3 linked regions of the Prochlorococcus marinus XMU1402 genome follow. The main gene of each other region encodes a partner of the protein of the gene in region 2 in a complex. Links are inferred from orthologs where the notes say so. Each region holds a gene or a part of one and is shown on either strand. Other genes may lie near its edges.

Region 1 (3,092 bases), 130 kb from region 2 along the record:
TATTTCAATATAGATTTTCAGGTGGAAGTGATTTAGAGGGACATAGTTTTGGAAATTTATTCTTATCAGCTTTAACAACCATTACAGGAAGTTTAGAAAAAGCAGTACAAGCATCCAGTAAGGTTTTAGCGGTTCAAGGTCAAGTTCTACCTTCAACGAATATTGATGTTATTTTATGGGCTGAATTAGAGGATGGTAAAAAAATTTTTGGAGAAAGTAATATCAGTAAATCTCAAAAAGCAATTTCAAGGATTGGTTACTTACCTGAAAATCCTTCTGCACTGCCAAGTGCTCTCGAATCTATAAAAGAAGCCGACTTAATTGTTCTTGGCCCTGGTAGTTTATATACTTCTTTATTGCCAAACTTATTAGTGCCAGAAATAGTAGATGCTTTATTGCAAAGTAATGCTCCTAAAATTTACATTAGTAATTTGATGACTCAGCCTGGTGAAACAGATGGACTTGATGTTTATAAACATATTAAATCAATAGAAAAACAATTATCAAACTTTGGAGTTAATACTCGAATTTTTAACGCAATCTTATCTCAGATTCATTTTGAAAAGTCTCCACTAGTGGATTACTACGAGAGTAGAGGTGCAGAACCAGTCAAATGTAATAAAGAAAAATTATTATCTGAAGGCTATTATGTTTTGCAGGCACCATTGTACTCAAAAAGGATAACCCCAACTCTGAGGCATGACCCTAGAAGGCTGGCAAGAGCGGTTATGTTTATGTACCGAAAATTAAAGAAATTAAACTAATAAGCATCTTGAAGTTCATAGAAATCTGGCTGAATATAATCTTTTCTTAATGGCCATCCTCTCCAGTCTTCAGGCATCAAGAGTCTTTTGGGATTAGGGTGATCAGTAAAATTTATTCCATACATGTCATAAGTCTCTCTTTCTTGCCAATCGCTTCCTTTAAAGATTTTATATAAACTAGGGATCGATAAATTAGAGTCTCTTTTCAAAAATACTTTTAATCTAACTTCTTTTATTTTTTCAATCTTTTGTAGATCATCAACAGTTATAAAATGATAGAAACTAACAAGATTTTTACCTGGTCCTTCGTCATAACCACCTTGACATTGGAGATAGTTGAAACCGTAATTTCTTAAGGCAGTTACTGCTTCATATAATTTGTTAGGTTCCACAGAAATGATTTCAATTCCTAAGTGATCATTAGATAAAGATTGATTTGGAATCCCATCTTTAGACAAGGATTGACTTATAAATCCATCTTTTTCTATCGAAGTATCTGAGGATTTGGCTAAACCGTCTTTTTCCATTACTTTTCTTCAGAATTAATAATTTCAGTTTTTTCAGAGTTTTCAGGAAATTCAGTTATTTTTTCTTTTTTGGAGGAAGGAATGGCTTTAGCTGAAGTTTTACTTAGATATTCACCTGTATTTTCTGAGAAAACAAGATTCATTTCATGATCAGATGTTATGTATCTGTGGGTTTGTTCTGATTTTGCACGCTCTAAAATTGATTCATTACCAACTTTTTTTCTTAATTTTATGACTGCATCAAATATTGCTTCTGGCCTTGGGGGACAGCCTGGAAGGTATAAGTCAACAGGTATTAATTTATCAACACCTCTGACCGCGGTGGTAGAGTCTGCGCTAAACATACCTCCTGTAATTGTACAAGCACCCATAGCAATAACATACTTTGGTTCTGGCATCTGCTCATAAAGTCTTACCAAGGCTGGTGCCATTTTCATCGTTACTGTTCCTGCAACTATTAATAAATCTGCTTGCCTTGGCGAGCTTCTAGGTACTAATCCAAATCTATCAAAATCAAATCTTGAACCAATTAAAGCAGCAAATTCTATAAAACAACATGCTGTTCCATATAAGAGGGGCCATAGACTACTTAGTCTAGCCCAGTTGTGAAGATCGTCTAAACTTGTCAATATTATGTTTTCACTTAAATCCGTGGTAACTTGCGGAGCACCAAGTGGATTACAAGTACCCTCTCTGATTTCTCTTATTGTTTTTGGGGATAATTGTGGATTCAATTTTTTAACTCCATTCTAAAGCACCTTTTCTCCATGCGTAAGCCAAAGCGATAACGAGTATTGCAATGAAAATTAATGCCTCAATAAATGCTAACAAGCCTAATCTATTAAAGGCAACAGCCCAAGGATAAAGAAATACTGTTTCAACATCAAATATAACGAAAACTAAGGCGAACATGTAATAACGAATATTAAATTGAATCCATGCTCCTCCTATAGGCTCCATTCCTGATTCATATGTTAGTTTTCTTTCCCCAGTTCTGCCTTTAGGGGCAACTATGAGATTAGTAACTAGAGCCAATATTGGGACAGCAGCCGCAATTAGGAGGAAACCTAAAAAATATTCATAACCTGATAATAAAAACATCTTAAAAAATTAATTTTGAATAAAAGTCGCTTAATTTAGCAAAATCTTTTAAAGTTCTTAAAGAATAATAATAAACCGTGAGTGAAAACATTCAACCAGCCTCTGAGGAAAACAAAATAGTTGAAAACTTTGAGAAAGAAGAACTTTCTAAAAACTCCTCTGGAGCAAATGTTGAACAACCTCTCATTAATTTAGAACAAAATAGATTTGAATGTAGAAGCTGTGGATACATTTATGATCCTTCCGAAGGAAATAAAAAATTAAACATACCCAAAAATACGCCTTTTTCAGAGTTGGATGGGAATACCTTCGCATGCCCCGTCTGCCGGGCTGGCAAAAACTTTTATAAGGATATAGGTCCTAAATCTAAACCTAGTGGTTTTGAAGAGAATTTGGTTTATGGCTTTGGTTTTAATAGTTTACCTCCTGGACAAAAAAATATATTGATTTTTGGAGGGCTGGCCTTTGCTGCTGCTATGTTCCTTTCTTTGTACTCTTTGCATTAATATATATAAATGAAAAAAATTATTACCAGTATTCCCAATCTTCTTTTAACAGTTCTTCTTTGTTTTGTATTAAGCAGTTGTTCATCTACAGGAGTAAAGATGAGTGATAGCAGCCCTTGGAAAACAATTCAATTTGAGGACCAAGCTAATGCTTTAGATATTGATTTTATAGATGATAAAAATGGATTTCTAGT
Region 2 (3,009 bases):
ATAGACTCCACACATTTGTCAAGTCAACCCTTATTAAGAGACTTAGTAGGGTTAAACATATCGATGTTGATATGATTCTTCTCGATTTAATGTCATTGATAGGCTTTAAATTTTCTTTTTTATTGACAAGCATAATAGCAAAAATTATTAATACATTCACTGCACCCACATAAACTAAAACCTGTGCCGCAGCAACAAAACTTGCATTTAAAAGAAGATATAATCCCGCCACACTCATGAAAACCCCTCCAAGAAGGAAGGCTGAGTAGACAATGCTTTCAAGCAATATAACACCGAGGGCTCCAATAATGACAACTAAAGATAGAACTGTAAAACAAATAAATTGTGTTGTTATTGCAATGGACATAACTTAATGTAAGTTAATTAGTTGGATTAGAAACTTTATCTTTATTTTCATTGGATTCAGGTCTCATCCAATCATAGACTTCTTCAGGTAGTTTACCAGCTCTAGTATTTGAGGCTGGGATTTCATGAGGGTCCATTACACCTTTAGGGAGGTAGGCAAGTTCTCTAAGAGGTTTAACTGATGGATCTGTTGTGACGTTTGTAGGTAGTCTACCAAGTGCTACATTATCGAAATTTAGATTGTGTCTATCGAAAGTAGCTAATTCATATTCTTCAGTCATTGATAGACAATTAGTTGGACAATATTCAACACAATTTCCACAAAATATACAAACTCCAAAATCTATTGAATAATTTCGAAGTTCCTTTTTTTTGGTTTCTTTATTCATTACCCAATCAACTACTGGCAGATTGATGGGACATACTCTCACACAAACTTCGCAAGCAATACATTTATCGAATTCATAATGTATCCTTCCTCTATATCTTTCAGAAGGTATTAACTTTTCATACGGATATTGGACAGTGACAGGTCTTCTTCGAAGATGATCAAAAGTTACCGATATACCATTGTATAAATATTTCCCAGCATTAAATGCTTCCTTGATATAGCTATTTATTTGTTGAAGGAAATTGTTCATTTTGAAGAATTTGCTTTGTTATTTTTATTTTAGTGGAATAATTTTAAATTTAAGTATTTTTACTTAAATTTAGCCACCAAAGAATTGGGGAAAAGCAAGTTTTAATCCTGCAGTTATCAAAAGATTAGCAAGAGAAATTGGAAGAAGAAACTTCCATCCTAGATCTAAAAGTTGATCTATTCTTACTCTGGGAGTTGTCCAGCGTAATAATATTGCAATGAAAACTAAAAGATATGCTTTTAAAACAGTCATTACAATTCCTATTGATGCAGTGAAAACCTGAACGAAAGGTGCATTAATTGGCAAATTAAAAAAATTAGCTATTAATTCAACTGGAATAGGAAACCCCCATCCTCCCAAATAAAGTATTGATACTAATAATGCTGAAAGAATTAAATTGATGTAACTACCAAGGTAGAACAATGCGAATTTCATCCCAGCATATTCAGTTTGATATCCTGCAACTAATTCTTCTTCAGCTTCAGGTAAGTCGAATGGAAGTCTTTCGCATTCTGCAAGAGCACAAATCCAAAAAACTATAAAACCTACTGGTTGTCTCCAAATGTTCCAACTTAGTATTCCAGCACCACTTTGTTGGTTAACAATGTCAATAGTACTGAGAGAATTTGTCATTAGGACGATAGCTAGTACAGATAAAGCTAAAGGTATTTCGTAACTTATTGATTGAGCTGCTGCTCTTAATCCTCCTAATAAAGAGTATTTATTGTTTGATGCATATCCGCTCATAAGAAGTCCAATTGGCTGGATACTGCTTAAAGCGATCCATAAAAAAATTCCAATACCAACGTTACTTATTAAAAGATTTTGTCCAAAAGGGACAATTAACCATGAGAGTATTACTGGGACAAGAACTAATATAGGTCCTGCAGTGAAGAGGATTCCATCAGCTTTAGCAGGAATAATATCCTCTTTGACAAGTAACTTAAGACCATCTGCAATTGGTTGTAGGACGCCAAGGGCACCAGCATATTCGGGACCTATTCTTTGTTGAGCAGCAGCAGATATCTTTCTTTCAAGCCAAACTGTTACCAAAACGCCAACAACTGCTGCTACTAAAACTAGAAGCATAGGTATAGGAATCCAAATTATATGGGCAATTTCACTAGAAAGGCCAAAACCTTTTAAGAATTCATTAAAACTATATTCGAGATCTAATCCGTATTCCAAAATTTTTATGTTATTTACTTAATACATTAACTCTTCACAAACAATATGTGTGTTTTTTATGAAAAGCTGCAAATATTATTCTCTATTTTCTAGGTTGATCCAATCTCTTGGTGCTGAACCAGTATAGATTTGAGATGGTCTAAAAATTCTATTTGCACCAAGTTGCTCTCTCCAATGAGCTAACCAACCAGCAACTCTAGATATGGCAAAAATTGGAGTAAATAAATCACGAGGAATACCAAGTTTTCTATAAACAAGACCAGAATAAAAGTCCACGTTGGGGAAAATACCTTTAGGTCCAAGTCTTGGAATTGCCTCTGCCTCTAATGCTTTAGCAACTTCATACATTTTATCTGCTCCAAATCTAATAAAAAGCTCTTCTGCAAGTTTTTGAAGAATTATTGCTCTTGGATCTTTGACTTTATACTCTCTATGGCCAAAGCCCATGATTTTAGTTTTATTTTTTATCGCGTTATCTAAAAAACACCCAGCATTTTCTGGAGTTTTGATCTCTTCTAACATTGCAATCACATCTTCATTTGCTCCTCCATGCAGTGGACCAGCTAGGGTTCCTACCGCAGAGGCGATAACAGCATACGGATCTGTAAGAGTGCTTGCGGTTACTCTAGCGCTAAATGTACTTGCGTTTAAACTATGTTCGGCATGAAGAATTAAACACCTATCAAAAACTTTTGCAGCTATAGGATCTTGTTCTCTCTCAGTCAGCATATAAAGAAAATTTGATGAGTAAGTTAAATCATCTCGAGGTTGAATAGGGTCTTGTCCTTTCCTAATAAGTTGAAAAGCAGCTATC
Region 3 (3,117 bases), 130 kb from region 2 along the record:
GGCTGGCAAGAGCGGTTATGTTTATGTACCGAAAATTAAAGAAATTAAACTAATAAGCATCTTGAAGTTCATAGAAATCTGGCTGAATATAATCTTTTCTTAATGGCCATCCTCTCCAGTCTTCAGGCATCAAGAGTCTTTTGGGATTAGGGTGATCAGTAAAATTTATTCCATACATGTCATAAGTCTCTCTTTCTTGCCAATCGCTTCCTTTAAAGATTTTATATAAACTAGGGATCGATAAATTAGAGTCTCTTTTCAAAAATACTTTTAATCTAACTTCTTTTATTTTTTCAATCTTTTGTAGATCATCAACAGTTATAAAATGATAGAAACTAACAAGATTTTTACCTGGTCCTTCGTCATAACCACCTTGACATTGGAGATAGTTGAAACCGTAATTTCTTAAGGCAGTTACTGCTTCATATAATTTGTTAGGTTCCACAGAAATGATTTCAATTCCTAAGTGATCATTAGATAAAGATTGATTTGGAATCCCATCTTTAGACAAGGATTGACTTATAAATCCATCTTTTTCTATCGAAGTATCTGAGGATTTGGCTAAACCGTCTTTTTCCATTACTTTTCTTCAGAATTAATAATTTCAGTTTTTTCAGAGTTTTCAGGAAATTCAGTTATTTTTTCTTTTTTGGAGGAAGGAATGGCTTTAGCTGAAGTTTTACTTAGATATTCACCTGTATTTTCTGAGAAAACAAGATTCATTTCATGATCAGATGTTATGTATCTGTGGGTTTGTTCTGATTTTGCACGCTCTAAAATTGATTCATTACCAACTTTTTTTCTTAATTTTATGACTGCATCAAATATTGCTTCTGGCCTTGGGGGACAGCCTGGAAGGTATAAGTCAACAGGTATTAATTTATCAACACCTCTGACCGCGGTGGTAGAGTCTGCGCTAAACATACCTCCTGTAATTGTACAAGCACCCATAGCAATAACATACTTTGGTTCTGGCATCTGCTCATAAAGTCTTACCAAGGCTGGTGCCATTTTCATCGTTACTGTTCCTGCAACTATTAATAAATCTGCTTGCCTTGGCGAGCTTCTAGGTACTAATCCAAATCTATCAAAATCAAATCTTGAACCAATTAAAGCAGCAAATTCTATAAAACAACATGCTGTTCCATATAAGAGGGGCCATAGACTACTTAGTCTAGCCCAGTTGTGAAGATCGTCTAAACTTGTCAATATTATGTTTTCACTTAAATCCGTGGTAACTTGCGGAGCACCAAGTGGATTACAAGTACCCTCTCTGATTTCTCTTATTGTTTTTGGGGATAATTGTGGATTCAATTTTTTAACTCCATTCTAAAGCACCTTTTCTCCATGCGTAAGCCAAAGCGATAACGAGTATTGCAATGAAAATTAATGCCTCAATAAATGCTAACAAGCCTAATCTATTAAAGGCAACAGCCCAAGGATAAAGAAATACTGTTTCAACATCAAATATAACGAAAACTAAGGCGAACATGTAATAACGAATATTAAATTGAATCCATGCTCCTCCTATAGGCTCCATTCCTGATTCATATGTTAGTTTTCTTTCCCCAGTTCTGCCTTTAGGGGCAACTATGAGATTAGTAACTAGAGCCAATATTGGGACAGCAGCCGCAATTAGGAGGAAACCTAAAAAATATTCATAACCTGATAATAAAAACATCTTAAAAAATTAATTTTGAATAAAAGTCGCTTAATTTAGCAAAATCTTTTAAAGTTCTTAAAGAATAATAATAAACCGTGAGTGAAAACATTCAACCAGCCTCTGAGGAAAACAAAATAGTTGAAAACTTTGAGAAAGAAGAACTTTCTAAAAACTCCTCTGGAGCAAATGTTGAACAACCTCTCATTAATTTAGAACAAAATAGATTTGAATGTAGAAGCTGTGGATACATTTATGATCCTTCCGAAGGAAATAAAAAATTAAACATACCCAAAAATACGCCTTTTTCAGAGTTGGATGGGAATACCTTCGCATGCCCCGTCTGCCGGGCTGGCAAAAACTTTTATAAGGATATAGGTCCTAAATCTAAACCTAGTGGTTTTGAAGAGAATTTGGTTTATGGCTTTGGTTTTAATAGTTTACCTCCTGGACAAAAAAATATATTGATTTTTGGAGGGCTGGCCTTTGCTGCTGCTATGTTCCTTTCTTTGTACTCTTTGCATTAATATATATAAATGAAAAAAATTATTACCAGTATTCCCAATCTTCTTTTAACAGTTCTTCTTTGTTTTGTATTAAGCAGTTGTTCATCTACAGGAGTAAAGATGAGTGATAGCAGCCCTTGGAAAACAATTCAATTTGAGGACCAAGCTAATGCTTTAGATATTGATTTTATAGATGATAAAAATGGATTTCTAGTAGGTTCTAACAGACTTATTATGGAATCTAATGATGGTGGAGAAACTTGGGAGAAAAGAAATTTAGACTTACCAAGTGAAGAGAACTTTCGTCTATTAGATATTGACTTCAAAGGTGAAGAGGGATGGCTAATTGGTCAACCTTCCTTGGTTATGCATACAATTGATTCGGGAAAAAATTGGACTCGTTTATCACTAGGTAATAAATTACCCGGTCAACCGTTTTTAATAACAACTGTCAATGTTGGGGTTGCAGAATTGGCTACCACTGCAGGAGCAATTTATGAAACATCAGATAGTGGTGAATCATGGAATGCAAAAGTTGTAGACGCGTCCGGTTCTGGAGGTGTAAGAGATTTAAGAAGAACTAATAAAGGAGATTATGTAAGCGTTAGTAGCCTGGGTAATTTCTTTTCCACTTTGGAAAATGATAGTGATGCATGGATAGCGCATCAAAGAGCAAGTAGCAAAAGGGTTCAAAGTATTGGTTTCAACCCAGAAGGAAGTTTATGGATGCTTTCCAGAGGAGCAGAAATTAGATTTAATGAAGATACTAACGACCTAGAAAATTGGTCAAAGCCTATAATACCTATTCTTAATGGATACAATTACTTAGATTTGGGATGGGATCCAAATGGTGATATATGGGCTGGCGGTGGTAATGGAACTTTAATAGTAAGTAAAGATCAAGGTAAAACTTGGGAAAAAGATCCTATCGCTTCTGAATTACCTACGAAT

The links.
Region 1: the proteins of nuoH (region 2) and HA141_RS01535 are in contact, whole or in part, in a crystal structure (PDB 6Y11), measured with the Thermus thermophilus proteins. The link is inferred for Prochlorococcus marinus XMU1402 from one-to-one orthologs. Residues at the interface, in WP_096411122.1 of Thermus thermophilus: Arg36, Val44, Arg45, Met46, Gly47, Pro48, Asn49, Arg50, Val51, Leu57, Gln58, Ala61, Asp62, Ile64, Lys65, Ile67, Phe68, Lys69, Glu70, Ile72, Val74, Glu223, Ala224, Glu225, His233, Thr234, Glu235, Tyr236, Ser237, Trp241; in WP_096411117.1 of Thermus thermophilus: Arg16, Glu17, Gly18, Leu24, Leu27, Val28, Trp30, Gly31, Arg32, Asn34, Ser35, Trp37, Thr54, Asp55, Ala56, Asp59, Ala61, Arg62, Phe63, Gly64, Glu66, Val67, Phe68, Arg69, Ala70, Ser71, Arg73, Gln74, Ala75, Asp76.
Region 3: the proteins of nuoH (region 2) and HA141_RS01540 are in contact, whole or in part, in a cryo-EM structure (PDB 6KHJ), measured with the Thermosynechococcus vestitus proteins. The link is inferred for Prochlorococcus marinus XMU1402 from one-to-one orthologs. Residues at the interface, in WP_126985484.1 of Thermosynechococcus vestitus: Gln8, Lys26, Trp29, Leu30, Pro33, Met34, Met37, Leu38, Leu83, Ile84, Phe85, Lys86, Glu87, Asp88, Val89, Leu90, Pro91, Ala92, Thr100, Ala104, Val107, Ile108, Phe111, Leu112, Tyr114, Ile115, Ile125, Ser126, Leu128, Phe133; in WP_126986108.1 of Thermosynechococcus vestitus: Gly6, Tyr7, Glu8, Tyr9, Phe10, Gly12, Phe13, Leu14, Ile16, Cys17, Ser18, Pro21, Ala24, Leu25, Ala27, Ser28, Leu31, Arg32, Pro33, Ser35, Arg40, Leu41, Thr42, Thr43, Tyr44, Glu45, Ile51, Gly53, Ala54, Trp55.

What each region holds. Positions count from the first base shown.
Region 1 is NZ_JAAORD010000001.1:283,177-286,268, forward strand. Bases 159-3,092 are described here. They hold HA141_RS01535 (NADH dehydrogenase subunit K), read right to left. Parts: upstream 2,026-3,092; coding sequence 1,291-2,025; downstream 159-1,290. Other genes in these bases: HA141_RS01525 (gluconeogenesis factor YvcK family protein), read left to right, coding at 159-764; HA141_RS01530 (NAD(P)H-quinone oxidoreductase subunit J), read right to left, coding at 761-1,291; HA141_RS01540 (NAD(P)H-quinone oxidoreductase subunit 3), read right to left, coding at 2,030-2,392; HA141_RS01545 (rubredoxin), read left to right, coding at 2,470-2,898; HA141_RS01550 (photosynthesis system II assembly factor Ycf48), read left to right, coding at 2,908-3,092. Outside these bases: more of HA141_RS01525, read left to right, coding at 1-158. UniProt on the Escherichia coli protein: NDH-1 shuttles electrons from NADH, via FMN and iron-sulfur (Fe-S) centers, to quinones in the respiratory chain. The immediate electron acceptor for the enzyme in this species is ubiquinone.
Region 2 is NZ_JAAORD010000001.1:155,256-158,264, forward strand. The notes cover bases 137-2,987. They hold nuoH (NADH-quinone oxidoreductase subunit NuoH), read right to left. Parts: upstream 2,196-2,987; coding sequence 1,077-2,195; downstream 137-1,076. Other genes in these bases: HA141_RS00840 (NADH-quinone oxidoreductase subunit J), read right to left, coding at 137-367; ndhI (NAD(P)H-quinone oxidoreductase subunit I), read right to left, coding at 381-1,007; HA141_RS00855 (citrate synthase), read right to left, coding at 2,271-2,987. In the rest of the region: more of HA141_RS00840, read right to left, coding at 1-136; more of HA141_RS00855, read right to left, coding at 2,988-3,009. UniProt on the Escherichia coli protein: NDH-1 shuttles electrons from NADH, via FMN and iron-sulfur (Fe-S) centers, to quinones in the respiratory chain. The immediate electron acceptor for the enzyme in this species is believed to be ubiquinone.
Region 3 is NZ_JAAORD010000001.1:283,888-287,004, forward strand. What follows is about bases 1-2,959. They hold HA141_RS01540 (NAD(P)H-quinone oxidoreductase subunit 3), read right to left. Parts: upstream 1,682-2,959; coding sequence 1,319-1,681; downstream 1-1,318. Other genes in these bases: HA141_RS01525 (gluconeogenesis factor YvcK family protein), read left to right, coding at 1-53; HA141_RS01530 (NAD(P)H-quinone oxidoreductase subunit J), read right to left, coding at 50-580; HA141_RS01535 (NADH dehydrogenase subunit K), read right to left, coding at 580-1,314; HA141_RS01545 (rubredoxin), read left to right, coding at 1,759-2,187; HA141_RS01550 (photosynthesis system II assembly factor Ycf48), read left to right, coding at 2,197-2,959. Outside these bases: more of HA141_RS01550, read left to right, coding at 2,960-3,117. UniProt on the Escherichia coli protein: NDH-1 shuttles electrons from NADH, via FMN and iron-sulfur (Fe-S) centers, to quinones in the respiratory chain. The immediate electron acceptor for the enzyme in this species is believed to be ubiquinone.